Regions from separate parts of the Kutzneria sp. NPDC052558 genome, predicted to be linked through region 3. Evidence: riboswitches for the same ligand, from Rfam matches in the RefSeq annotation. Region 3 holds a riboswitch; each other region holds the start of a gene.
The links. Region 3 has a riboswitch for cobalamin ahead of metE (5-methyltetrahydropteroyltriglutamate--homocysteine S-methyltransferase). Riboswitches for the same ligand answer to the same signal wherever they lie in the genome.
Positions count from the first base shown of each region.

Region 1: linked by a shared signal. The riboswitch ahead of ACIG5F_RS41285 (methylenetetrahydrofolate reductase) and the one ahead of metE (5-methyltetrahydropteroyltriglutamate--homocysteine S-methyltransferase) in region 3 are both predicted to bind cobalamin.
Region 2: linked by a shared signal. The riboswitch ahead of ACIG5F_RS11270 (ribonucleoside-diphosphate reductase subunit alpha) and the one ahead of metE (5-methyltetrahydropteroyltriglutamate--homocysteine S-methyltransferase) in region 3 are both predicted to bind cobalamin.

Region 1 covers NZ_JBIUAG010000037.1:9,324-17,056, forward strand. Annotated here, with positions in the region: gene ACIG5F_RS41265 (DUF3500 domain-containing protein) at 1-650, shown strand, start outside; gene ACIG5F_RS41270 (SDR family oxidoreductase) at 693-1,439, opposite strand; gene ACIG5F_RS41275 (cupin domain-containing protein) at 1,575-2,015, shown strand; gene ACIG5F_RS41280 (RNA polymerase sigma-70 factor) at 2,108-2,971, shown strand; gene ACIG5F_RS41285 (methylenetetrahydrofolate reductase) at 2,987-3,892, opposite strand; cobalamin riboswitch at 3,902-4,023, opposite strand; partial or broken gene ACIG5F_RS41290 (short-chain fatty acyl-CoA regulator family protein) at 4,179-4,289, shown strand; gene ACIG5F_RS41295 (TIGR01777 family oxidoreductase) at 4,329-5,207, shown strand; gene ACIG5F_RS41300 (DUF222 domain-containing protein) at 5,618-6,772, shown strand; gene ACIG5F_RS41305 (hypothetical protein) at 6,779-6,901, opposite strand; gene ACIG5F_RS41310 (AAA family ATPase) at 6,981-7,733, opposite strand, start outside.
Region 2 covers NZ_JBIUAG010000005.1:69,707-77,439, forward strand. Annotated here, with positions in the region: gene ACIG5F_RS11265 (hypothetical protein) at 1-672, opposite strand, end outside; cobalamin riboswitch at 817-1,026, shown strand; gene ACIG5F_RS11270 (ribonucleoside-diphosphate reductase subunit alpha) at 1,144-3,492, shown strand; gene ACIG5F_RS11275 (ribonucleotide-diphosphate reductase subunit beta) at 3,489-4,517, shown strand; gene ACIG5F_RS11280 (universal stress protein) at 4,650-5,180, shown strand; gene ACIG5F_RS11285 (MGMT family protein) at 5,255-5,548, opposite strand; gene ACIG5F_RS11290 (M64 family metallopeptidase) at 5,583-7,733, opposite strand, start outside.
Region 3 covers NZ_JBIUAG010000034.1:111,451-119,183, forward strand. Annotated here, with positions in the region: gene ACIG5F_RS40210 (enolase C-terminal domain-like protein) at 1-569, opposite strand, end outside; gene ACIG5F_RS40215 (bacterioferritin) at 666-1,196, shown strand; gene metE (5-methyltetrahydropteroyltriglutamate--homocysteine S-methyltransferase) at 1,255-3,561, opposite strand; cobalamin riboswitch at 3,689-3,896, opposite strand; gene ACIG5F_RS40225 (enoyl-CoA hydratase/isomerase family protein) at 4,013-5,017, shown strand; gene ACIG5F_RS40230 (dihydrofolate reductase family protein) at 5,011-5,634, opposite strand; gene ACIG5F_RS40235 (SRPBCC family protein) at 5,634-6,095, opposite strand; gene ACIG5F_RS40240 (ArsR/SmtB family transcription factor) at 6,099-6,440, opposite strand; gene ACIG5F_RS40245 (GDSL-type esterase/lipase family protein) at 6,728-7,733, shown strand, end outside.

The DNA.
Region 1 (7,733 bases), on a different contig from region 3:
CGGCCTCGCCGCTGCTGGGCGGCCACCTGCTCCGGCCGCTCGGGGCGGTGGAGGACCTGGGCCGGGAGCTGGTGCGCTCGTTCGACGAGGAGCTGCTCAAGCAGACGATCATCAGCCGGACGCCGCCGGTGGACGTCGTCAGCGGCAACCGGCCCCGGATCGCCCACGGGGACACGGCGATGCGCCTGCCGGACGTCTGGCGCGGCCGGTTCACCGAGCCGCGCCTGGCCGAGTCCGTTGAGCAGATCCAGCGCAACGCCGAGGCCGGCATCGGCCTGCGGCCGGAGCATCTCGACGACGTGAGCCTGACGACCGTCCCGAAGGGCGTGCCGGCGGCCAAGTTGTCACGACAACAGCAGGACCAGTTGCGAGCCCTGCTCATGGTGTTCCTGGGCCGGGTCCCGGACGAGCTGGCCGAGCGGGAGGCGGCCAAGTTCGCCGGCGACAAGCTGCTGGACGTGCACTTCGCCTGGGCCGGCGGCGTCGAGCCGGGCCAGCCGCACTACTACCGGCTACAAGGTCCGCGATTGCTGGCCGAGTACGACAACACGCAGCGCGAGGTCAACCACGTGCACTCGGTGTGGCGGGACCCGGAGGGCGACTTCGGCGACGACGTGCTGGCCCGCCACCTCGCCGCCCACCACCGTTAGGGCGCGGGTGGCGCATGGAGGAACGCCACCCGCGCGAGTCCGTCAGTGCTGGGCGGCCAGCCACTCGTCCAGGCTGGTCCGCGCCAGCCGGGCGTCCGGCCCGGGCAGCAGCACGGTCTGTCCGGGCACGCCGCCGTAGAACAGGGCGTTCGGGTCGGTGATCACCTGGCGCCGGTCGCCCCGGTAGGCCAGCACCCGGCGCACCCACTCGTCCAAGGTGTGCGACTGCGGCCCGGCGATCTCGACGATGCCGTTGGCCGGGTCCCCGGCGGCGGCGCCGGCGACCGCTGTTGACACGTCAACAGCGGCGATGGGCTGCACGCCCACCCCCGGCAGCCGGACCGCGCCGTCGACCATGGACGAGTCGGCGATGGCCCCGGCGAACTCGAAGAACTGAGTGGCCCGCAGGATGGTGTGCGGCAGCCCGGCCGCGCGGATGGCGCTTTCCTGGGCGACCTTGGCCCGGTAGTAGCCGATCTCGGGCGAGCGGTCGATGCCGATGATCGACAGCGCCACGTAGTGGCCGACGCCGGCCTCCCGGGCGGCCTCGGTCAGGTTGCCGGTCGAGGTGGTGAAGAAGCTCATCACGTCGTCGTCGGCGAACGACGGCGAGTTGGACACGTCGACCAGCACGTTCGCGTCCTGAAGCACCTCCTTGAGCCCCTCGCCGGTCAGCGTGTTCACACCGGTGCTCGGCGCGGCGGCGACGGCCTCGTGGCCGGCCTCGGTCAGCCGGCGCACCACGCCCGAGCCGATCAGGCCGGTGCCCCCGATGACGACGATCTTCATGGTTCCTCCCCGTGTTCGCGGTGGCTCGCCAGCTAGGACCGGGCAGCCCTCAGGTTTGTGACACCCCGGCTGTCACACATCCGGGGCCGGCCCGGTCCTAGCTGATCGTCAACCCGAGAACCGGAGGAGCACACCGTGGACGACTTCTACGCCGCCGGACCGCCGCCACAGCTGGACGTGGTGGCCACCGTGCCGAACGCGCCCCAGATCCACGCGCAGGCCGAGGCGATGACCATTCTCGTCACGCTGCCGCCCGACAGCCCCGGCGCGCCGCCGCACCGCCACTCCGGCCCGGCCTACGGCTACGTGGTCAAGGGCGAGATCGTCTTCGAGCTGGAGGGCGAGCCGGCGCGGGTGGTCAAGGCGGGCGAGGCGTTCTGGGAGCCGGGCGGCGACGTGATCCACTACCAGGACGGCAACCACCTGGCCGACGCCGAGTCGGCCTTCGTGGTGACCATGTTCTGCGTGCCCGGGCAGCCGATGCTGGTGCCGGTCAGCGCCGAGGAACTGGCGCTGCGCAAGGACCGCCGCGCGCCGGTTTCCGTTGGCAGGACAGGCGTTCAGCCCAACGGATGATGCCAACGGGGTCCGTGGGCGCTGGGTGGGCGACGGGGCTGGCGTACGCTGCGGAGGCACCGCGCCAGCCCCGTCGAAAGGGACCACACAGCATGGAGACGACGCTCGACGACGCGGCCGCGGTCTTCGCCGAGGTGCGGCCCCGCCTGTTCGGCATCGCCTACCGCATGCTGGGCACGGCCGCCGACGCCGAGGATCTGGTGCAGGAGGTCTGGATCCGCTGGCAGACCTGCGATCGCTCGGCGGTGCGCAACCCCGCGGCCTACCTGGCCACCACCGCCACCCGGCTGGCCATCAACGCCACCCAGACGGCCTACGCGCGGCGGGAGAGCTACGTCGGGCCGTGGCTGCCGGAGCCGATCGACACATCGGCCGACCCGCAGCTGGGCGCCGAGCGGGCGGCCGCGCTGGAACTGGGTGTGTTGCTGCTGCTGGAAAAGCTCACGCCGACCGAGCGCGCCGCCTACGTGCTGCGGGAGGCGTTCGACTACCCGTACCAGCAGATCGCCGAGATCGTGCAGACCACGGAGGCCACCGCCCGGCAGTACGTCAGCCGCGCCCGCAAGCATCTGGCGGCCGAGCGCCGGGCCCCGGTCGACCCGGACGAGCAGCGGCGGCTGCTGACCGCCTTCGTCAAGGCGGCGCAGGCCGGGGACCTGTCGGCGCTGGAGGAGCTGTTCGCCGCGGACGTCGTCAGCTACTCCGACGGCGGCGGCGTCGTGCGGGCCACGAAGCACGTGGTCAGGGGCGCGGACGCGGTGGCCAAGCTGGTGCGCGCCTGGTCGACCAACTTCTGGGACGACGTGCGGGCCGTGCCGGCCGCCCTGAACGGCGCGGATGCCGTGCTGCTGCAACGCAACGGCGAGACGATCGGCGTGCTGGCCGTGGCCGGATCGGCCGCGGGCATCGACGAGGTGATGTGGGTGCTGAACCCGGCCAAGCTCACCGCGCTGTGAGCTCGGCCGGTCGGCTCAGGCCCGGGCCGGCAGCAGGCCCAGCCGGCCGACCACCTCGGTGGTGGCCCTGGACATGTTGAACGTGTAGAAGTGCACGCCCGGCACGCCCTCGTCGATCAGGCGCTGGGCCAGTTCGGTGACCACGTCGATGCCCTCGGCCCGAAAGGCCTTCGGGTCGTCGACCAGCGGTTCGAGCCGCCGCGCGATCGACGCCGGCACTGGGGCGCCGGACAGCTCCACGGTCTTGTGCAGCGTGCGAGCCGTGGTCAGCGGCAGAATCCCGGGCAACAGCGGGGCGTCGCAGCCCCGCGCGGCCATCCGGTCCCGCAGCCGCAGGAAGTCCTCGGCCTCGAAGAACAGCTGCGCGATGGCGAAGTCCGCGCCGGCCCGGAACTTCCGCACCAGGTACTCGGTGTCGGTGTCGAGGTCGGCCGAGCGGGGATGCCCGTACGGGAAAGCCGAGACTCCCACACAGAAGTCGCCGAGCTCCCGCACCAACGAGACCAGTTCCTCGGCGTAGGTCAACCCCTGCGGGTGCTTGACCCACTCCCCCATCGGGTCGCCGGGCGGGTCGCCCCGCACGGCCAGGATGTTGCGCACCCCCACCGCCGCGTACCAGCCGATGACGTTGCGCAGCTCGGCGACCGAGTGGTCGACGGCGGTCAGGTGCGCCATCGGCAACAGGGACGTCTCCTGCACCACCCGACCGGTGGTGCGGATCGTCCGGTCCCGACTCGACCCGCCGGCCCCGTAGGTCACCGACATGAACGCCGGGTCCAGGCCCTCCAACTGCCGGATCGCCAGCCAGAGCCGCTGCTCGTCGGCGGCGTCACGGGGCGGGAAGAACTCGACCGAGAACACCGGCCCCGGCCCGTTCAGGCGATCCAGCACATGCGCGCACTCCACGCGTGTCAGCTCCATCCTCGTGGACAACACAGCCGTGCCCGCGGCCGGTGTCTGACTCCCGGCCCGTGGAGCCGGTCACAGTGGCGGGACCGTGCCGGATTCGCACCGGCTTCCCTGCACCGCGGGCCTCGGCCAGACGATACCGGCCGAGGCCCCGCGGGTCCCGCACACGCCCGCCATTCGGAACGACAACGGAGGAAACAGCCAGATCTTTCAGGCCAGATGCCTGGCGTGCTGAGGTTCACCCCGGTGGTGAACGACGTCAGCAGCTCGGCGGGGTTGCGGTAGGCGGGGTTGCGGTAGTCGCACCTGCGACCGGCCGCTGTGCCCCCAGCGCGCCGCCCCGCAGATCGGCCGGCCGCTGCGCGCCAACGAGAACCGCAGTACCTTCGTGCCGTACCCGGACTGCTAGCGTTAACGGTGTTAACCGAGCCGCGAGATGGGGAGTCCGATGCGTGTAGTGGTCGCCGGGGCGTCCGGGGTGATCGGGACCGCGCTGACACCGGTCCTGCGTTCCGCCGGACACGAGGTCCTTCGCCTGGTCCGCCGCTCCCCCACCGCCGCCGACGAACGCCAATGGGATCCGGTGGCGGGTTCTCTTGAGGACGGGGCGCTGGACGGCGTCGATGCCGTGATCAACCTGTGTGCGGTCGACACCACCGCTCGGAGATGGACACCCGAGTTCAAGCAGGAGCTCATCGACAGCCGCGTCGTGCCCACACGGGTGCTGGCGGAGGCAGTCGCTTCCCACGGCGTTCCCGCGCTGTTGAACAGCTCGTCCGTCGCCTACTACGGCGACACCGGCGACACCGTCGTCGACGAGTCCGCGCCTGCCGGGTCCGGATTCCTCGCCGACATGGACCGCGAGCGTGAAGAGGCTGCCGCTGCCGCCTCGGACGCTCGGGTTGTCTTGCTGCGCACAGGGATTGTTCTGTCGCCTACCGGCGGTTTGCTCGGGCAGCTGCGGCCCATGGTCGCCTGGGGCGCGGGAGGCCGCATGGGGACTGGACGGCAGTACCTCGCATGGATCTCCCTCCACGACGAGGTCTCCGCCATCAAGCACGTTCTCGAACACCCCGAGATCACCGGCCCCGTCAACCTGTCCGGGCCCCAACCCGTCACCAACGCCGAAATGGTCCGCGCCGTCGGCCGCCTCCTCCACCGCCCCACCCCATGGGTCTACCCGCCCCGGCTCCTACGACTGTTCGCCGGCGAACTCGCCGACGCCGGCGCCCTCACCGGCCAACGCGCCGTCCCCGACGCACTGCTGCGCCACGGCTTCGAATTCCGCCATCCGACCGTGTCGGTGGCACTGGCGGCTGCTTTGTAGGAGGTTCTTGGGGGTGGGGGTGGAGGTGGGGGTGGGTCTGTGGTTCTTGCGCTGATCGGGTGCTCGCCACACTTTCATGTGCACCGGCTGGCAGGGCTGCGCTTGCCCCACCGCTAGGGCGTGTCTACCGCTGGGTTCAAATGCTTTAGCCCTTGCCGTGTCTGGCTGGAGTGCCGCGAGTCAGGTGGGGGGTGGGGGTCGTGGCGCGGTGGCGGGAGGGTGGGTGGTGCGGTTTACAGAGGGCTTGGGACGTGGGAGGGGGGTGGCTTTGGTTGTTTGGTTGCCGTTTGGGGGGTGGGCGCGTTGCTAGGTTGGAAAGCGCTTTCCTGAAGGAATCTTCAGGGTGGACACGATCGGGTAATCCTTGTCTGGCAAGGGGATTTGTCTCTGGTGAGTGGTAAGATGGGGGTATGTCAGCGAACCCAGAATTGCCAGTCGACGCCGAGAGGTGGCGACTGAGCGACGGGGCGCTGCGCAGTGACGGGAAAAGGCGGGAGCGGCGACGTAAGGCCGACTACCTGGGGCAGGTCGAGGATGTGCGGGAGTTGTGGAACCGCACCAACCGGACCAAGGACGATCGGGCGGCGCTGGTCGCGGATCTGACAGTGGAGTGGGAGATCACCCGGGGTGAGGCCCGGGAGCTGGTGCGGCACGCGGAGTTGTTTCAGCGGGACGCGGTCCGGGAGGTGGCGGCCGAGGCGTTGCTGAGCAGGCAGCATCTGGTCGTCATGGACAAGACGCTCGCCGAGGCGCCGGAGCCGGACCGGGAGAAGGTCGAGGCGGCGTTGGTGCGATACGCGGCGACGCTCGACCTCGGCCAGTTCAAGGACGTCGCCCAGCGGATCCTGGTGTTGCTGGACCAGGACGGGAAAGCGCCTGATGACCGGGAGTCAGCCCGGCCCAAGCGGACGTTGACCATCCGCAAGCGCCGCAACGGCGGGGACATCGACGGGTTCCTCGACCTGGAGAGCCTGGCGCTGTTGGAGGCGCTGATCAGCCCGTTGGCCAAGCCGACATCGGCTGAGGACCCGCGCACGACCGCCGAGCGGCAGGGCGACGCGCTGGTGGAGATCCTCGAACTGGCGGCCGGCTGCAAGGACCTGCCCGAGGAGGGCGGGGAGAAGCCGCACATCGCCCTCACCATGTCGTGGAAGGACTTTCAGGAGCAGCGGGGCACCGCCGACCTGGCGGGCATGGGGCCGCTCAACGCCGCCTCGGTGCGCAGGATCGCCTGCGACAGCACGATCCTGCGGGTGGTGCTCGGGGCCAGGTCCGAGGTGCTGGACATCGGACGGGCCAGCCGGACCATCCCCAACGCGATACGCAGAGCACTGATCATCCGGGACAAGGGGTGCGCGTTTCCGGGATGTGGAAGGAAACCCCGGCAATGCCACGCGCATCACGTGGTGGAATGGGCTGACGGGGGGCCGACCAGTCTGGACAATCTGGTGCTGCTGTGCAGCGCCTGTCATCGGCTGATCCACCACAGCGACTGGACGGTGGAGATCAACGAGGGGCTGCCCGTGTTCAGCGACGGACACGGGCGGTGGCGAAAAGCGGGCTAGAGGCGATCACCGGAGGCCGAGCGCGGCATGGACCGCGAACGGGTCACGGGCTGAGAGCTCGGCGGACTGCACCAGCACCCGCTTGGTGGCGTAGACGGCCTCGATGGGGAGCTCGACGAGCACGGTCACCACCCACGAGTCGAAGCTTTTCGGGCGGCGTTGCCGATCATCGGGCCGGCCGGGCTGCGCAAGTCGTTCATGGCGGCGCTCACAGCGAAGAAGTAGCCAACTCGCGCCGCGAACTGATGCCGAGCTTGGTGAACACCTTGCGCAGATGCCATTCCACGGTGCGCGGGCTGAGGAACAGCGCGGCAGCGATCTCCGGATTGGTGCGGCCGGCCAGCGCCAGCCGCGCGATCTGCGCCTCCTGCGGGGTCAACTCCTCGGCCACGCCGGCGCCACGCTTGCGAACGGTCTCCCCCGTCGCGGCCAGCTCACGGCCGGCGCGCTCGGCGAAGCCGGCGGCCCCGGCGGCCAAAAACGCCTCATAGGCCGGCCGGAGCTGGTCACGGGCGTCGGCGCGCCGGTTCTCCCGGCGCAGCCACTCCCCGTACAGCAGCCGCGCGCGGGCCGCCGACAACGCCAACGGCAGCCGGTCGATCGCTTCGCGAAACTGATCGTCAGTCGGGCTGACGATCGCGTCGGCCAGGGCCTGGGCGCCCAAAGCCCAGTCGGTGCCGGCCGGAACGGTGTGCTCGGCCAAACGGTCGCGGGCCTCGGCCGCCGCGGCGGCGTCGCCGGCATGGGCGGCGGCCTCAACCAGTTCGGCCCACGGGGAAATCCCGAGATGCCGCCCGACACGGGCGGCGGCGGCCTGGGCGGCGGCATAGCGGCCAAGGCCGTTGTAGAGCACGGACAGGGCGTGGTCGGCCATGGCGGTGAGCCGCTGCTCGCCGCGCTCGGCGGCGTCCCTGGTCACGGCCTCGGCCAACTCGACGGCCGGCTTTTCCTTGCCCTGCAA
Region 2 (7,733 bases), on a different contig from region 3:
GTCGACGTCGTCCGGTTCGTCGTGCAGGGCTTGGCGCACCCGCAGCCGCAGGTTGTCCGGTGCGGCGGCGAGTTCCGCCCGTAACTCCACTGAGGACAGTCCGCTCGCCGCGGCCAGGTGGACGGCCAACTCCTCGATCGGATGTGGTCCCGGGGTGAGCAACAGCGTCGGCCCGGTCGCGATCAGTCCCTGCTTGCGGGCCATGGCCACCAGTCCGGCCCGCACGAGCGAGGACTTCCCGGAGCCCGACGCGCCGAACACGCCGACCAGCCGTCGCTGGCTCACCCGGGTCACGAGGTCGTCGAGCAACTCGTCCCGGCCGAAGAACCGGTCGGCGTCATCGGGTTCGAACGGTGCCAGCCCCAGATAGGGCGCGCAACCGGGGTCGCGGTTGTCGATATCGCCGCCGATCTGGGCGGTGAGCTCGTGCCAGCGGGCCCGCCAGTGCTCGGGGTCGCCGCCGCAGGCCGTGACGTAGGCCAGCGTGACCGCCAGCGTGGGCGGCTTCCGTCCGGCGGCGGCCTGTGACAGCACCGTCGGCGAGTAGTGCGCGGCCTGGCTGAGCTCCCGGTATGTCGGGCGGCCGGCCCGCTCCCGCAGTCGGCGCAAGTCGGCGGCGAACGCGCCCACCGCGCCGTGCGTCGGGTCCAGCGGTCGTTCGGGTCGTGGCACAGCCCCTCCTCGGCAGACCTCTGGATCCTGTCTACCGGGATAGCCACGCAGAGTCGCGACATCGTCGCTCACGGTGCCCGATCGTGCAGTCGGTGGGACACGCCGGCACAACATGTGGGTGCTTGCGACTGATCGCCGCCCATGTATTGTGCTCACCGAGCTGGTTCGGCCGTCCCGCCAGGGCGGTCGTCGTAAGAGGGAACCCGGTGCGAATCCGGGACTGCCCCGCAGCGGTGAACGGGAACGACCGCCGTAACGAAGCACTGGGCCGCGGTGGCCTGGGAAGCGACGGCCAGTAGGTGCCTGCCGGCATGCCCGTGAGTCCGAAGACCTGCCCGCTCGCCCGTTCGCACCGTGAACGGGCTCGTGTCCAGGCCCCGAGGGAGGGCGTGGGGGATCGCCGGCCGGCGCCTGCCGGTGGGTCCTCGCGCGCCGCCCGCAAAGGCCGACAGCGTGCGAGGAGCTCAGGCTGTGACGCAGACAGTGGTGCGGGTAGACACCGATCCCCACCCGACGATGCGGGTCAGGAAACGAAGCGGCGAGTTCGAGGCCGTCGACGTGAACAAGATCGTCAAGGCGGTCGGGCGCTGCGCGGTCGGGCTGGCCGAGGTGGACCCGCTGCGGGTGGCCACCAAGACGATCAACGGCCTGTACGACGGCGCGACCACCGAGGAGCTGGACCGGCTGTCCATCCAGACGGCGGCCGAGCTGGTGTCGGAGGAGCCCGAGTACTCCAAGCTGGCGGCCCAGCTGCTGGCGGCGTACATCGACAAGGAGGTCCGCCTCCAGGGCGTCCACTCCTTCAGCCAGAGCATCGCGCTGGGCCACCGCGAGGGCCTGATCGGCGACGAGACGGCCAAGTTCGTGGCCACCCACGCCCGCAAGCTGGACGACGCGATCGACGCGGACGCCGACCGGCGGTTCGAGTACTTCGGCCTGCGCACGGTGTACGACCGCTACCTGTTGCGCCACCCCGACAAGCGCACGGTGGTGGAGCGCCCGCAGTACTGGCTGCTGCGCGTGGCCTGCGGCCTGTCGCACACCGCGGGCGAGGCGATCCGCTTCTACCGCCTGATGTCCTCGCTGGCGTACCTGCCGAGCTCGCCGACGCTGTTCAACTCGGGCACCCGGCACACCCAGATGTCCTCGTGCTACCTGCTCGACTCGCCGCGCGACGAACTCGAGTCGATCTACGAGCGGTACGCGCAGGTGGCGCAGCTGTCCAAGTTCGCGGGCGGCATCGGCGTGCAGTGGTCCCGGGTTCGCTCCCGGGGCGCGTTGATCCGCGGCACCAACGGCCACTCCAACGGCATCGTGCCGTGGCTGCGCACGCTGGACGCGTCGGTGGCGGCGGTCAACCAGGGCGGCCGGCGCAAGGGCGCGGCCTGCGTCTACCTGGAGACGTGGCACCCGGACATCGAGGAGTTCCTCGAGCTGCGCGACAACACCGGCGAGGACGCGCGGCGCACGCACAACCTGAACATCGCCAACTGGATCCCGGACGAGTTCATGCGCCGGGTCGAGGCCGACGCCGACTGGTCGCTGTTCGACCCGGACGAGACGCCGGAGCTGCCGGACCTGTGGGGCGAGGAGTTCGACCGCGCCTACCGCGCGGCCGAGCAGGCCGGCCGGGCCGTGCGCACGGTCAAGGCCCGCGACCTGTACGCCAAGATGATGCGCACGCTGGCCCAGACCGGCAACGGCTGGATGACCTTCAAGGACACCGCCAACCGCACCTGCAACCAGACCGCCGAACCGGGCAACGTGGTGCACCTGTCCAATCTCTGCACGGAGATCCTGGAGGTCACCAGCGACACCGAGACCGCGGTGTGCAACCTCGGCTCGGTCAACCTGGGCGCGCACGTGCTCGGCGATTCCATGGACTGGGACAAGCTGCGCGAGACCGTGCGCACCGCGGTCACGTTCCTGGACCGCGTGATCGACATCAACTACTACCCGACCGCGCCGGCCGGCCGGTCCAACCCGCGCTGGCGGCCGGTTGGCCTGGGCGTGATGGGCTTGCAGGACGTGTTCTTCAAGCACCGCCTGGACTTCGACTCGGCCGCGGCCAAGCAGCTGTCCACCCGCATCGCCGAGGAGATCTACCTCACGGCCCTGGAGACCTCGGCCGACCTGGCCGCGTCGGCCGGCGCGCACCCGGCCTACAACCAGACCCGGGCGGCCCAGGGCGATCTCCAGCCCGACCTGTGGGGCGTGACGCCGACGCAGACCGAGCGCTGGGCCGCGCTGCGCGAGCGGGTCGCCGAGAGCGGCCTGCGCAACTCGCTGCTGATCGCCGTCGCGCCGACGGCGACGATCGCCTCGATCGCCGGCTGCTACGAGTGCATCGAGCCGCAGGTGTCCAACGTGTTCAAGCGGGAGACCCTGTCCGGGGAGTTCTTGCAGGTCAACACCTATCTCGTCGCGGAGCTCAAGCAGCACGGCCTGTGGACCGCGCAGACCCGCGACCAGCTCAAGCGGGACGACGGCTCGGCGCAGGGCCTGGCCGGCCTGCCCGAGGCCAGCCGCTCGCTGTTCCGCACGGCGTGGGAACTTCCGCAGAAGTCGCTGATCGAGCTGGCCGCCGCCCGCGGCCCGTACATCGACCAGAGCCAGTCGCTGAACCTGTTCCTGGCCTCGCCGACGATCGGCAAGCTGTCCTCGATGTACCGCTACGCCTGGCAGTCCGGGCTGAAGACCACCTACTACCTGCGGTCCCGTCCGGCGACGCGCATCCAGCAGGCGACGGTGCCCGCGGCCCCGGCCGATGTGATCGCCTGCTCCCTCGAGAACCCCGAATCGTGTGAGGCCTGCCAGTGACCACCCTCGACAACACCGCGCGCAAGCAGTCCCTGCTCGACCCGGGCATGGACCTGACCCTGCGGCCGATGCGCTATCCCCTGTTCTACGAGCGTTTCCGCGACGCCATCAAGAACACGTGGACGGTGGAGGAGGTCGACCTGCACTCCGACCTCGCCGACCTGAAGAAGCTGACGCCGGCCGAGCAGCACCTGATCAACCGGCTGGTCGCCTTCTTCGCCACCGGCGACACCATCGTCGCCAACAACCTGGTGCTCAACCTGTACGAGCACGTCAACGCGCCCGAGGCCCGGCTCTACCTGTCGCGCCAGCTGTTCGAGGAGGCCGTGCACGTCCAGTTCTACCTGACGCTGCTGGACACCTACCTGCCCGACGAGAACGAGCGGGCCGAGGCGTTCGCGGCGGTGGACAACATCCCGTCCATCCGGGACAAGGCCGAGTTCTGCTACAAGTGGATCGACTCCATCGAGCACCTGAACCGCTTGCACAGCAAGGAGGACCGCAAGGCCTTCCTGCTCAACCTGATCTGCTTCGCCGCCTGCATCGAGGGCCTGTTCTTCTACGGCGCCTTCGCCTACGTGTACTTCCTGCGCTCGCGCGGCCTGCTCAACGGGCTGGCCTCGGGCACCAACTGGGTGTTCCGCGACGAGTCCATGCACATGGCGTTCGCCTTCGACGTGGTGGACACGGTTCGCCGCGAGGAGCCGGAGCTGTTCGACGACGCGCTGCACGACCAGGTCCGGCAGATGCTGCGCGAGGCGGTGGACGCGGAGACCAAGTTCGCCGAAGACCTGCTGGGACAAGGGGTTGCCGGCATGTCGTTGGCGGACATGCGCGCCTATCTTGAGCACGTGGCCGACCGTCGGCTGGCCGCGCTGGGCCTGGCCCCGGAGTTCAACGCCAAGAACCCCTTCGGGTTCATGGAGTTGCAGGACGTGCAGGAGCTGTCCAACTTCTTCGAGCGCCGGGTCTCCGCGTACCAGGTCGCTGTTACGGGAACGGTCAGCTTCGACGAAGATTTCTGAAAGGAGAGGGCATCGGCTACCCGGGGGCCGAGCCCCGCGCGGCACAAGCGCTGTGCCGCTGAGCACAGGAGTCATCAAGAACGCGTTCGGGTGACGGTGTGCACTTGCGCCGAGAACTACCATGTTCCGGTGATGGATGGTGTTGGACGGGTCGTCGTCGGTGTCGACGGCTCGGTCGGCAGCTTGCAGGCTTTGCGGCGGGCGGTGACCGAGGCGCGGATGCGCTCGGTGCCGCTCGTCGCGGTCATCGCGTGGAGCGCGCCGGGCGGCGAGGCCGCCTACCGGCGGACGTTCGACGTGCAGCTCAAGCAGTTGTGGGAGCAAGGAGCCTGGGAGCGGCTGGCCAGAGCGTGGGACGAGGCGCTTGGCGGCATTCCCGAGGACGTGGACGTGCGGCAGGTGGCGGTGCGCGCCGACGCGGGCAAGGCGTTGGTGTGTGTCGCGAACAACGAGAACGACCTGATGGTGATCGGCGCGGGCCGGCGCAGCGTGTGGCGCCGGGCCTTCATCCCCTCGGTGCCGAGGTACTGCGCGGCCCACGCGCGGTGCGCGATGCTGGTGGTGCCGCCGTCACCGCTGAGTCAGCAGATGGATCACGGCATGCTGCCGCGGTTGTTGCGCCGCAAGCGGGTCGTGAACGATCTCGTCGGCAACAACGGGTAGTCGGTCCGGGGCCGAACCGATCGGGATCCGGGAACACGGCCGGATCCCGGTTGGCCGCGCTCGCGGGGGCCGACTCAGTCTTCCGGCTGCCAGCGGTATTTCCGCAGGTTGACGCGCTGGCCGTCGGCCAGCACGCCCTCGGCCCGCAGCCGGGCCAGCTGCTCGTGGGCGATGTGCGGGGACGGCGTGCCGTTGGCCCGCAGGATCCGGTGCCACGGCAGGTCGTGGCCGTCCTCGGACAGCAGCGCCCCCACCATGCGCGGGCTGGGCGCGCCGACCATGGCCGCGATGTCGCCGTAGGTCGACACCCGGCCGGGCGGCACGTCCTTGATCGCTTCCCGCATCCGCTCGTGCAGCGCCTCGTCCATGCGGGCGATTATGCCCGCATGGACGAGGCTGGGCTCACAGGCCCGAGCACTGCCCGATCGCGCCGCCGCGCACGGTGTTCGGGGCGGCGATGTCGCTCGGCGCGGGCGTGTTCGCGGTGCAGCTCAACGCGCCGATGACCGCGACGCCGGCCACCACCGGCTGCCGCGCGCCGGTGTGGTTGCCGGACAACACAAGCGCGCCGTCCACGCGGCCGCCGACGATCGTCACGTCCTGCGTGACACCGGCGATGCTGGCCGCCCCGTGCACGGTGGTGTCGAGCAGTTCCACCGCGTTCGCGCCGGATGCGCTGACCCCGCCGGTGATCGTCGAGCTCGTGGCCACCAGCGAGGCCCCCGGCGACACCACGATCGCGCCGGTGACGTCGGCGTGGTCAAGGCAGGTGACGCCGTCGGTGACGGCCAGCGATCCGTTGTGCCGGCCGGTGATCGTGGTGGTGCAGGCCGGCGGGGCCGGCAGCAGGTTCACCTGGAAGCTCTTGGCCGCCCCGGTGTTGCCGGCCGCGTCCGTGGTGCGGTACTCGATGGTGTGCTGGCCGTAGCTGGGCGTCGGATCGTCCCAAGGGGACAGTCGTGGCCTGCCCAGCTTGCCGTAGACCAGATGGTCGATCTCGGTGCCGCTGGGCGTGAAGTGCCACGGTTTGGCCGAGTCGGTGGGCCAGCCGAAGTAGTTGAACCAGCCGTCGCCGTCGGTGCGGAACTCGCTGACCAGCGAGCCGGTCTTGTCGTCGGCGGCGGTCAGCAGCATGTCGAACGGTCCATTGTAGACGTACTCGGCGGTGCCGTCCGCCTTCTTGACCGTCAGCAGCGCTGACGACAGCTGGTACGAGGTGGACGGATCCGTGGCGTCCACCGTCCAGCTGCGGGACTTGCCGCCGACCGTGGCGGTCAGCGTGTGCGCCCCGGTCAGCTTGAGGGGCTTGAGGTCCACGTCGTTGGCCGTGGTGGCCAGCGCCTTGCCGTCCAGTGCCCACTTCACCGGCACGACCTGGTTGGCGGGGTGCGTGGTGTCGGCGAACACGACCTCGTCCGCGTTGATCGGACGGTCGGTCTCCGTGGTGTCGGCGAAGTCCACCGCCGTGGTCGACGGCGGCGTCTTGACCGTCGTGTCCACGGTCCAGGTGCGCGTGCCGGTCAGCGCCTGCTTGATCACCGGATCCCGCACGAAGTCGGTCGGGTCGGTGACGGTCGCGGTGAGCTTGTGCTTGCCCGCCTTGAGGTTCAGCGACCGCAGGTCCAGCTGCTGGCCGGTGGCCGACAGCGGCCTGCCGTCCAGGCTCCAGGCGATCGTGAGCTGGTGGCTGTTGGGGTGCATGGGTTCCGCGAACACCACCCGGTCCGCGCCGATCGGCTTCGCGGTGGGCGTGGCGTCCTGCACGATGCTGGTCTTGGCCGAGATCGACTTGACCATGTCCTCGCGGCCGACCTGGTCGTAGTAGTAGCCCAGGGTCTTCATGATGGAGTGCGCGCTGGGCCGCCACACGCCGCTGCTGCTGTAGATGCCCGACTCGTAGCGGCCGATCGTGCCGCCGGCCTCGCTCGGCTCGCCCAGCCAGCGCCACCACTTCTTCTGCTGCTGGACCATCTGCTGCTCGGTCAGCAGCGTGTGGTGCACCGAGTCCGGCTCGGGGCCGGTGTACGCGTCGCCGCGCACGCCCCGGGCGTAGTAGTCGTACTCGTCCTGGAGCCCGCCCAGCGAGTGCCCCAGCTCGTGCGGGGTGATCAGGGAGGACATCGCGTTGCCGCCGGAGGCGGTGGCGTAGGTGCCGCCGATGCCGCCGTACGTGGTGCTGTTGGCGACGCCCAGAATCTGCCGGTTGGCCGGGGTCGTGCCGGGCACCAGGTTGGCGTAGGCCGTGGCCGCGTCCTCGTCCATGTAGAGGCCGCGCTGCACGCCCTGCGGGTCGCAGCCCGACCAGAACTCCATGTGCAGCGGGGTGTTCCGCTTGGGCGAGGTGATGTCCGGGTCGCAGCTCACCCCGGACTCCGGCGACGGGATCTCCACCGAGTAGACGTTGATGTAGTTGCGGTAGGACTTGAACGGCTCGAAGGTGAACAGCACGTTCATGTGCTTGTCCACGTCCGCGCGGAACTTGGGTATGTCCGCGGTGGTGTAGCCGTCGCCGAGGATGACCAGGTTGAAGCGCTGCGCCGGGTCGCCGGTGAT
Region 3 (7,733 bases):
TCCGCATCGTCGCCGATCTCCGCGCGCACAGCCCGGGCCCGGGCGAGGTCGTCCTGCGGCGAGATGCCGATCTTCATCTTCACCCGCGGAATGCCCTGCTCCACCCAGCCGGCCAGCTGCGCCACCAGATCGTCCCGGGAGTAAGTCGTGAAACCGCCGGAGCCGTACACCGGCACCTCGGCCCGACTGCCGCCCAGCAGCCGATGCAGCGGCACGCCGAGCAGGCGGGCCTTGGCGTCCCACAACGCCATGTCCACGGCCGCGATCGCCATCGAGCACAGCCCGGGCCGGCCCAGGTTGCGGATCGCCGACCGCATCGCCTCCCACGCCGTCGACGTCTCCCGCACGTCCATCCCCACCACCCGCGGCGCCAGCAGGCCGGAGATCAGGCCCGTCAGGCACTCGTGCCCGTAGGTGTGGCCGATGCCGGTCGTCCCGGCCCGCGTTCGAACCGTCACCACCACGATCGTCGTGGCGTCCCAGGACAGCGTCCCGTCGGCCTCCGGGCCGTCGGTCGGCACCGTGTACGCCGCCGCCTCGACCGTGCCGACCTCGTAGCCCGCACTCATGCCTAGTGGATTACCCAGTCACAGCGCGGGTAATCCCCGTGAATGGACCGCGGCGGCGCGGGTACCCGCTCGGGCAGACACCTTGAGGAGGACTCGATGGACAACCAGTTCGCGATCGACGTCACCAAGATCCGCGAAGACGCCCGCGCCAAGATGCAGGACGGTCCGGTGACCGGAACCTATCAGGGCGACACCAAGCGTCTCATCGAGCTGCTCAACGACGTCGTGGCGACCGAGGTGGTCTGCTTCCTGCGCTACAGCCAGCACGCCATCGCCGCCACCGGCATCGACCGCGCCCAAGTCGCGGCCGAGTTCCGCGAGCACGCCAAGCAGGAGATGGACCACGGGCTGCGCGCCGCCGAGCGGATCAGCCAGCTCGGCGGCTCGCCCGACTTCGATCCGGCGACGCTGGCCGCCCGCGCCCACACCGAGTACGTCACCACCGACGAGTCCGACCTGCGCCGGATGCTGGAGGAGAACCTGGTCGCCGAGCGGATCGTCATCTCCTCGTACCAGGAGATCATCCGCTGGATCGGCGACAGCGACCCGACCACCCGGCGGCTGATGGAATCCATCCTGGAAGAGGAGGAAGAGCACGCCGACGACATCCTCGACCTGCTGGACTGACGTCGCGCGAAGACCGCGGCGGGCGGCAGTGCCGCCCGCCACGGTGAACGCGGATCCACTAACGCGCCCGGAGCTGCCCGGTGGCGGCGACCAGGTTCGCCAGCGTCGCCCGAACCTCGGGGTAGCCGCGGGTCTTGAGCCCGCAGTCGGGGTTCACCCACAGCCGCTCGACCGGGAACGCCGCGGTGGCGACCTGAAGGCGTCCCACGATCTCCTCGACCGAGGGCACTCGCGGCGAGTGGATGTCCCACACGCCCGGCCCGGCCTCGTTCGGATAGCCGGCCCGGGCCAGACCGTCCACAATGGCCATGTTGGAGCGGGCCGCCTCCAGGCTGATCACGTCGGCGTCCATGTCCACAATGGCCTGGAGCACGTCGCCGAACTCGGCGTAGCACATGTGGGTGTGGACCTGGGTCTCGTCCCGCACGCCCGAGGTCGCCAGCCGGAACGAGGCCACGGCCCAGTCCAGGTACCCGGCGCGGTTGGCGGTCCGCAGCGGCAGCGTCTCGCGCAGCGCCGGCTCGTCCACCTGGATCACCGAGATCCCGGCGGCCTCCAGGTCGACGACCTCGTCCCGCAGCGCCAACGCGACCTGGCGGGCGGTGTCGCCCTCGGGCTGGTCGTCACGGACGAACGACCACGCCAGCATCGTCACCGGGCCGGTCAGCATGCCCTTGACCGGCTTGTCGGTCAGGCTCTGCGCGTAGGTCGACCACTCGACGGTCATGGGCAACGGGCGGGACACGTCGCCGACGATGATCGGCGGCCGGACGTAGCGGGTGCCGTAGGACTGCACCCAACCCTGTTGCGTGGCCAGGAATCCGGCCAGCTGCTCGCCGAAGTACTGGACCATGTCGTTGCGTTCGGGCTCGCCGTGCACCAGCACGTCCAGCCCGATCCGCTCCTGCTCGCCGATGACCGAGCGGATCTCCGCCCGCATGGCCTCCTGGTAGCCGGCGTGGTCCAGCTTCCCGGCCCGCAGCGCGGCGCGGGCCTTGCGCAGCTCGGCGGTCTGGGGGAACGAGCCGATGGTCGTGGTCGGCAGCTCCGGCAGGCGCAGCCGCTCCTGCTGGGCCTGCCGGCGCTTGCCGTACGGGCTGGTCCGGTGCTCGTCGGCGTCGGTCACCGCGGCGACCCGCGCACGCACGGCCGGCACCCGCACGATCGGCGACGCGGCCCGCGACGCCAGCCGGTTTTCGTTGACCAGCAAGGCATTGCTGATCGCGGCGCGGCCTTCGGTCAGGCCGCGGCGCAGGGTGACGATCTCGGCGACCTTCTGCCGTGCGAACGACAGCCAGCCCGCGATCTCCGGGTCCAGGTCGGTCTCCAGCGTCACGTCGTAGGGGACGTGCAGCAGGGACGAAGAGGCGGCCACGTCGACCGAGCCGGCCAGGCCCAGCAGCGTGCCCAGGGTGGCCAGCGCGGCCGACAGGTCGGCGGCCCAGATGTTGCGGCCGTTGATCACGCCGGCGACCAGGCGCTTGTCCTGGACGCCGCCGATCGCGGCCAGGCCCGCCAGGTTGGCGGCGGCGTTGTTGGTGAAGTCGACGGCCAGGCCCTCGACCGGGGACTCGGCCAGCACCGGCAACGCGTCGGCGAGGCGGTCGAAGTACGAGGCGACTAGGATCTTCGGCCGGTTCGGCACGGCGGCCAGCGCGGCATAGGTCGAGGCGACCTTGTCCAGCACCTCGGCCGGCTGGTCGGTCACCAGCGCCGGCTCGTCCAGCTGCACCCACTCGGCCCCGGCCGCGCGCAACTGCGCCAGCAGGTCCGCGTAGAGCGGCACGATCTTGTCCAGCAGGTCCAGTGGCCGGAAGCCCACGGTGTCGGTGGGATCCTTGGCCAGCAACAGGAACGTCACCGGTCCGACCAGCACCGGGCGGGTGGTCACGCCCTGCGCCAGCGCCTCGGCGAACTCCGCCAACGGCTTGCTCGCGTCCAGGGTGAACTCGGTGTCCGGACCGAGCTCGGGCACCAGGTAGTGGTAGTTGGTGTCGAACCACTTGGTCATCTCCAGCGGCGGCACGTCTGCATTGCCGCGAGCCAGGGCGAAGTAGCGGTCGAGCCGGCCCTTCGGCGTCGACACGTCGGGCACGGCGTCGAGGTGCCGCCGCGGGATCGCGCCCAGCAGCACAGCGGTGTCCAGGACATGGTCGTAGAACGAGAAGTAGTTGCTCGGGATCTCGTCCACACCGGCCTCGCGCAGCTCGGCGAGGTTGCTCAGCCGCAGCTCACGGGCCGTGTCCAGCAGGGCGCTCGCGTCGGTCCGGCCGGCCCAGTAGGCCTCGATCGCCTTCTTCAACTGGCGGTCCGCGCCCTGCCGCGGATAGCCGTGCAGGGTGGCACGGCTGGTGGTCGGTGTCACGGGGCTCTCCTTCGCGAGTCCACGTGGACCCCGGGGGCACGCCGCGACGAGCCCACCCCGGCGGCCCGGCGGCCGCAGGTGAGGCTCGGCGAGGACCCGCCCACGAGGTCTCAGCCAGCGCCCCACGGTCGTGGGACGCACAGCGGGCAGGTCTTCGGACTCGCGGGCGCACTGCTCGTGCCTACTGGCCGTCGCTTCCCAGGCCCGTCGGGCCCAGTGCTGTGTGACGGCGGTCGTTCCCACTCACCGCTGCGGGGCAGTCCCGGATTCGCACCGGATTCCCTCTTGCGACGACCGTCCCGGGGGACGGCCGAACCAGCTGCGGGGCCCACTCTAGCCGCCGGCGCAAGAGCCGTGGCGCAGTTGCGTTCGTCACGCTGGCCCGTCGGCACGGCGGAGGGCCACGTCACAGGCGCTCGACATAGTTGGACGTCCTACTTTATGGTGCGGCATGCCCGAAGTCGATTTCCTTGTGCGCAGCGGGATCGGCCGGATCACGCTGAACCGGCCGAAGGCGCTGAACGCCCTCACCCACGCCATGGTGAAGGCGATCAGCGCACAGCTGGACCGATGGCGTGACGATCCGGCCGTGCGGGCCGTGGTCATCGAGGGCGCGGGCGAGCGCGGGCTGTGCGCCGGCGGCGACATCCGCTCCATCTACGAGGACGCGAAGGCCGGCGGCGCCGAGTCGCTGACGTTTTGGGCCGACGAGTACCGGCTGAACGCGCAGATCGCCCGCTACCCCAAGCCGTACGTGGCGATCATGGACGGCCTGGTGATGGGCGGCGGGGTCGGCGTCTCGGCCCACGGCAGCCACCGGGTGGTCACCGAACGGTCCCGGGTCGCGATGCCGGAGGTCGGCATCGGCTTCATCCCCGATGTCGGCGGCACATATCTGCTGTCTCGGGCGCCGGGGCAGACCGGTGTGCACATGGCCCTCACGGCGGCGCAGCTGTCCGGGGCGGACGCGATCCACTGTGGACTCGCCGACTACTTCGTGCCGAGCGACCGGCTGCCGGATCTGTTCGACGCCTTGGCCGCCCAGACGCCCGACGCCGCGCTGGCCGCCCTCTCCGAGCCTGCGCCGCCGAGCGCGGTGGCGGCCGACCGCGAGTGGATCGACCGGTGCTACTCGGCGTCCACAGTGGAGGAAATCCTGGATAGGCTGTGGGCCAACGGGTCCGCGGCGGCGGCCAAGGAGATCGAGACCAAATCCCCCACCGCGCTCAAGGTCACGCTACGCGCGCTCCGGCAGGCCGCCGCACTGCCCGACCTGGAATCGGCGCTGGCCCAGGAATATCGGCTCGCCCGGCACGCCTTCGGCACCGCCGAGCTGATCGAGGGCATCCGCGCGCAGATCATCGACAAGGACCGCTCCCCGCGCTGGTCGCCGTCCACCCTGGCCGACGTCGACGACGCGGTCGTCGACGCCTACTTTGCGGCGGCGTCTCACTGACGTTGCCGGACGACGTAGGTCAGGTGCGTCACCCGCGGCGACGACTCCGCGCGAACCTGTTCCAGGGCAACGCGACTAGCATCCACGCCCTCGAACAGGCGAACCCCGGCGCCGAACAGCACGGGCGACAAGGCGATGGTGAACTCGTCGACCAGGCCGGCGTTCACGTGCTCCAGGATCGTCGCGCCGCCGCCGGCAATGCGGACATCACGGTCGCCGGCGGCGACGCGGGCCTGCTCCACCGCGGCCTCGACGCCGTCGTTGACGAAGTGGAAGGTGGTGCCGCCCGGCCGTTCCCAGGGGTCGCGCTTCTCATGCGTGACAACAAAAACCGGCGTGTGGAACGGGGCGTTCTCCGGCCACATCCGCTCGCCGGCGTCGAACATGCGCTTGCCCATGACGCTCGCGCCGGTACGTGCGAACGTCTCCCGCACGATGTCGTTGTCGCGGCCTTCTTCGCCGCCTTCGCCCAGCCCGAGGTTCTCCCGGAAGGACCGCAGCGGGAAGATCCACCGCTGCAACTCCATCCACTGCCGTCCCATCAACTCCTCGGACGTCTCGGGCGCGATGAACCCGTCCAGCGACATCGACACGCTGAAGAACACCTTGCCGGCCATCAGTCCTCCACGATCTCGGCCACGTAGGCGGCCAGGTTGCCCAGGGTCTGCTGCCCGCCTTCGATGGCGTGGTACTTCTCCACAGCCTCGTCACGCAGTTGCTTGGTGGGGAACACAGTGCGCATCTCGATCCGGGTCGCCGCGCCGTCGGGCGCGAACGTGATGACCGAATCGAAGGCGTTCGGATCGTCGCGAAACTCCCCGTGCCGCAAGGAGATCCGCTCCGGCGGGGCGATCTCGGCCCAGGAGATCCACTCCTGGTAGTCCGTGCCGTCCGGGCCGTGCATGACAAACCGCCACTCCCCGCCGACGCGGAACTCGAAGGCCCGCGTGGTCGTGGTGAACCCCTCCGGCCCCCACCACCGCGACAGGTGCCGAACCTCGGTGAACGCCTCGAACACCAGCTCCCGTGGTGCGTCGATGACCCGGGAGATGACGATCTCGCGGTCGGTCGTGCTCATCAGCTACTCCCCTTGCCTTTCCTGCTTGAGGTCCTGCACGTACGCGTCCAGACGGTCGAAGCTGGCGTTCCAGAACCGCTCGAAACCGCCGGTCCACTCGTGCACGGGCCGAAGCCCACGGGCGTCCAGGCCGTACAGGCGCTGCTTGCCGGCCTTGCGGTCGCGCACCAGCCCGACCTCGCGCAGCACCCGCAGGTGCTTGGACGCCCCCGGCTGGGTCAGACCGAGCTCCCGGGCCAGGTCCGTCACCGGCCGCTCCCCCGTTCGCAGCAGCGCCAGGATCTCCCGGCGCTGCGGCTCGGCGATCGCGTTGAACACGTCCGAGGTCGTCGCTGCCCGTGCCATGCCGGCAATCATATGCCCATATCGGTATGCGTCAAGCTGCCGCCGCGTTACATATGACCTCGGAGGTGCGGTAGCGCTAGGCCGAACCGATGTCCAGTTGCCGCAGCTCGGACTATGTTCAGGCCGCCGAAGTTGACGATACCTTGGATCTCTATCACCGCAGGTGGCGTCACCCGCAACGGTTTGCAGCAATTTGTCAGGAATTTTCTTCACAGTATCGACACATTGCGGCAACCCGTGGCGGGCTCGTACCGTGGCGGTCCCTGCATCGGAAATGTGGAGGACTCGTGTCCACGCGACTGCTCTCGACCGTCTGCGGTGCACTGCTGGTGGCCGCCGCCCTCACGCATCCGGCCGCCGCCCAACCGGAGGACACGCCGTGGACGGGGACCTGGTCGGTTTCCCCGCAGGCCGGCGGACCTTCGTTCAACCAGCAGACGCTGCGCCAGGTCGTGCACACCAGCATCGGCGGCACCGCCGCCCGGGTCGAGATCTCCAACGCCTTCGGCTCCGCGCCGCTGAACGTCGCCGATGTCCATGTGGCGCAACGGACTTCCGGCTCGACCGTCACCAACGACCATGCCGTGACCTTCGGCGGCCAGCGGACGACCACCATCCCGGCCGGCGGGCTCGCGGTGAGCGACTCGGTCGCGTTCGCCGTGCCGGCGCTGGCCGACGTGGCCGTCAGCATGTACCTGCCGCAGGCCACCGGGGCGTCGACCTTTCACCAGCAGGGCAACGCCACCAACTACATCGCCGGCGGCGACGTCAGCGGGAACGCCACACTGTCCGGCGCGCAGACCACCGGCAGCTACTCCTTCCTGGCCAACCTGGACGTGCAGAACGCCAACTCGCCCGGCGCGGTCGTCACGCTCGGCGCGTCCATCACCGACGGCGTCGCCTCAGGCACCGACGACAACCGCCGGTGGCCCAACGACCTCGCCACCCGGCTGGCCCAGACCGGGCGGCCCGTCGGCGTGCTCAACCAAGGCATCAGCGGCAACCGGCTGCTCGTCGACGGCGCCGGGCCCAGCGCCCTCAACCGCTTCGACCGGGACGTGCTCAACCAGCCCGGGGCCAAGTGGGTGATCTTCTCCGACGACCCGATCAACGACCTCGGCTCCACCAGCCCGCCGCCGTCGGCCGACCAGCTCATCACCGGGGCCAAGCAGCTCGTGTCCCGGGCCCACGCCCGTGGGCTGAAGTTCCTCTGCTCCACCCTGACCCCGTACCAGGGCGCGGGCTACTGGACGCAGCAAGGCGAAACCGCCCGCGAAGCCTTCAACGCGTTCG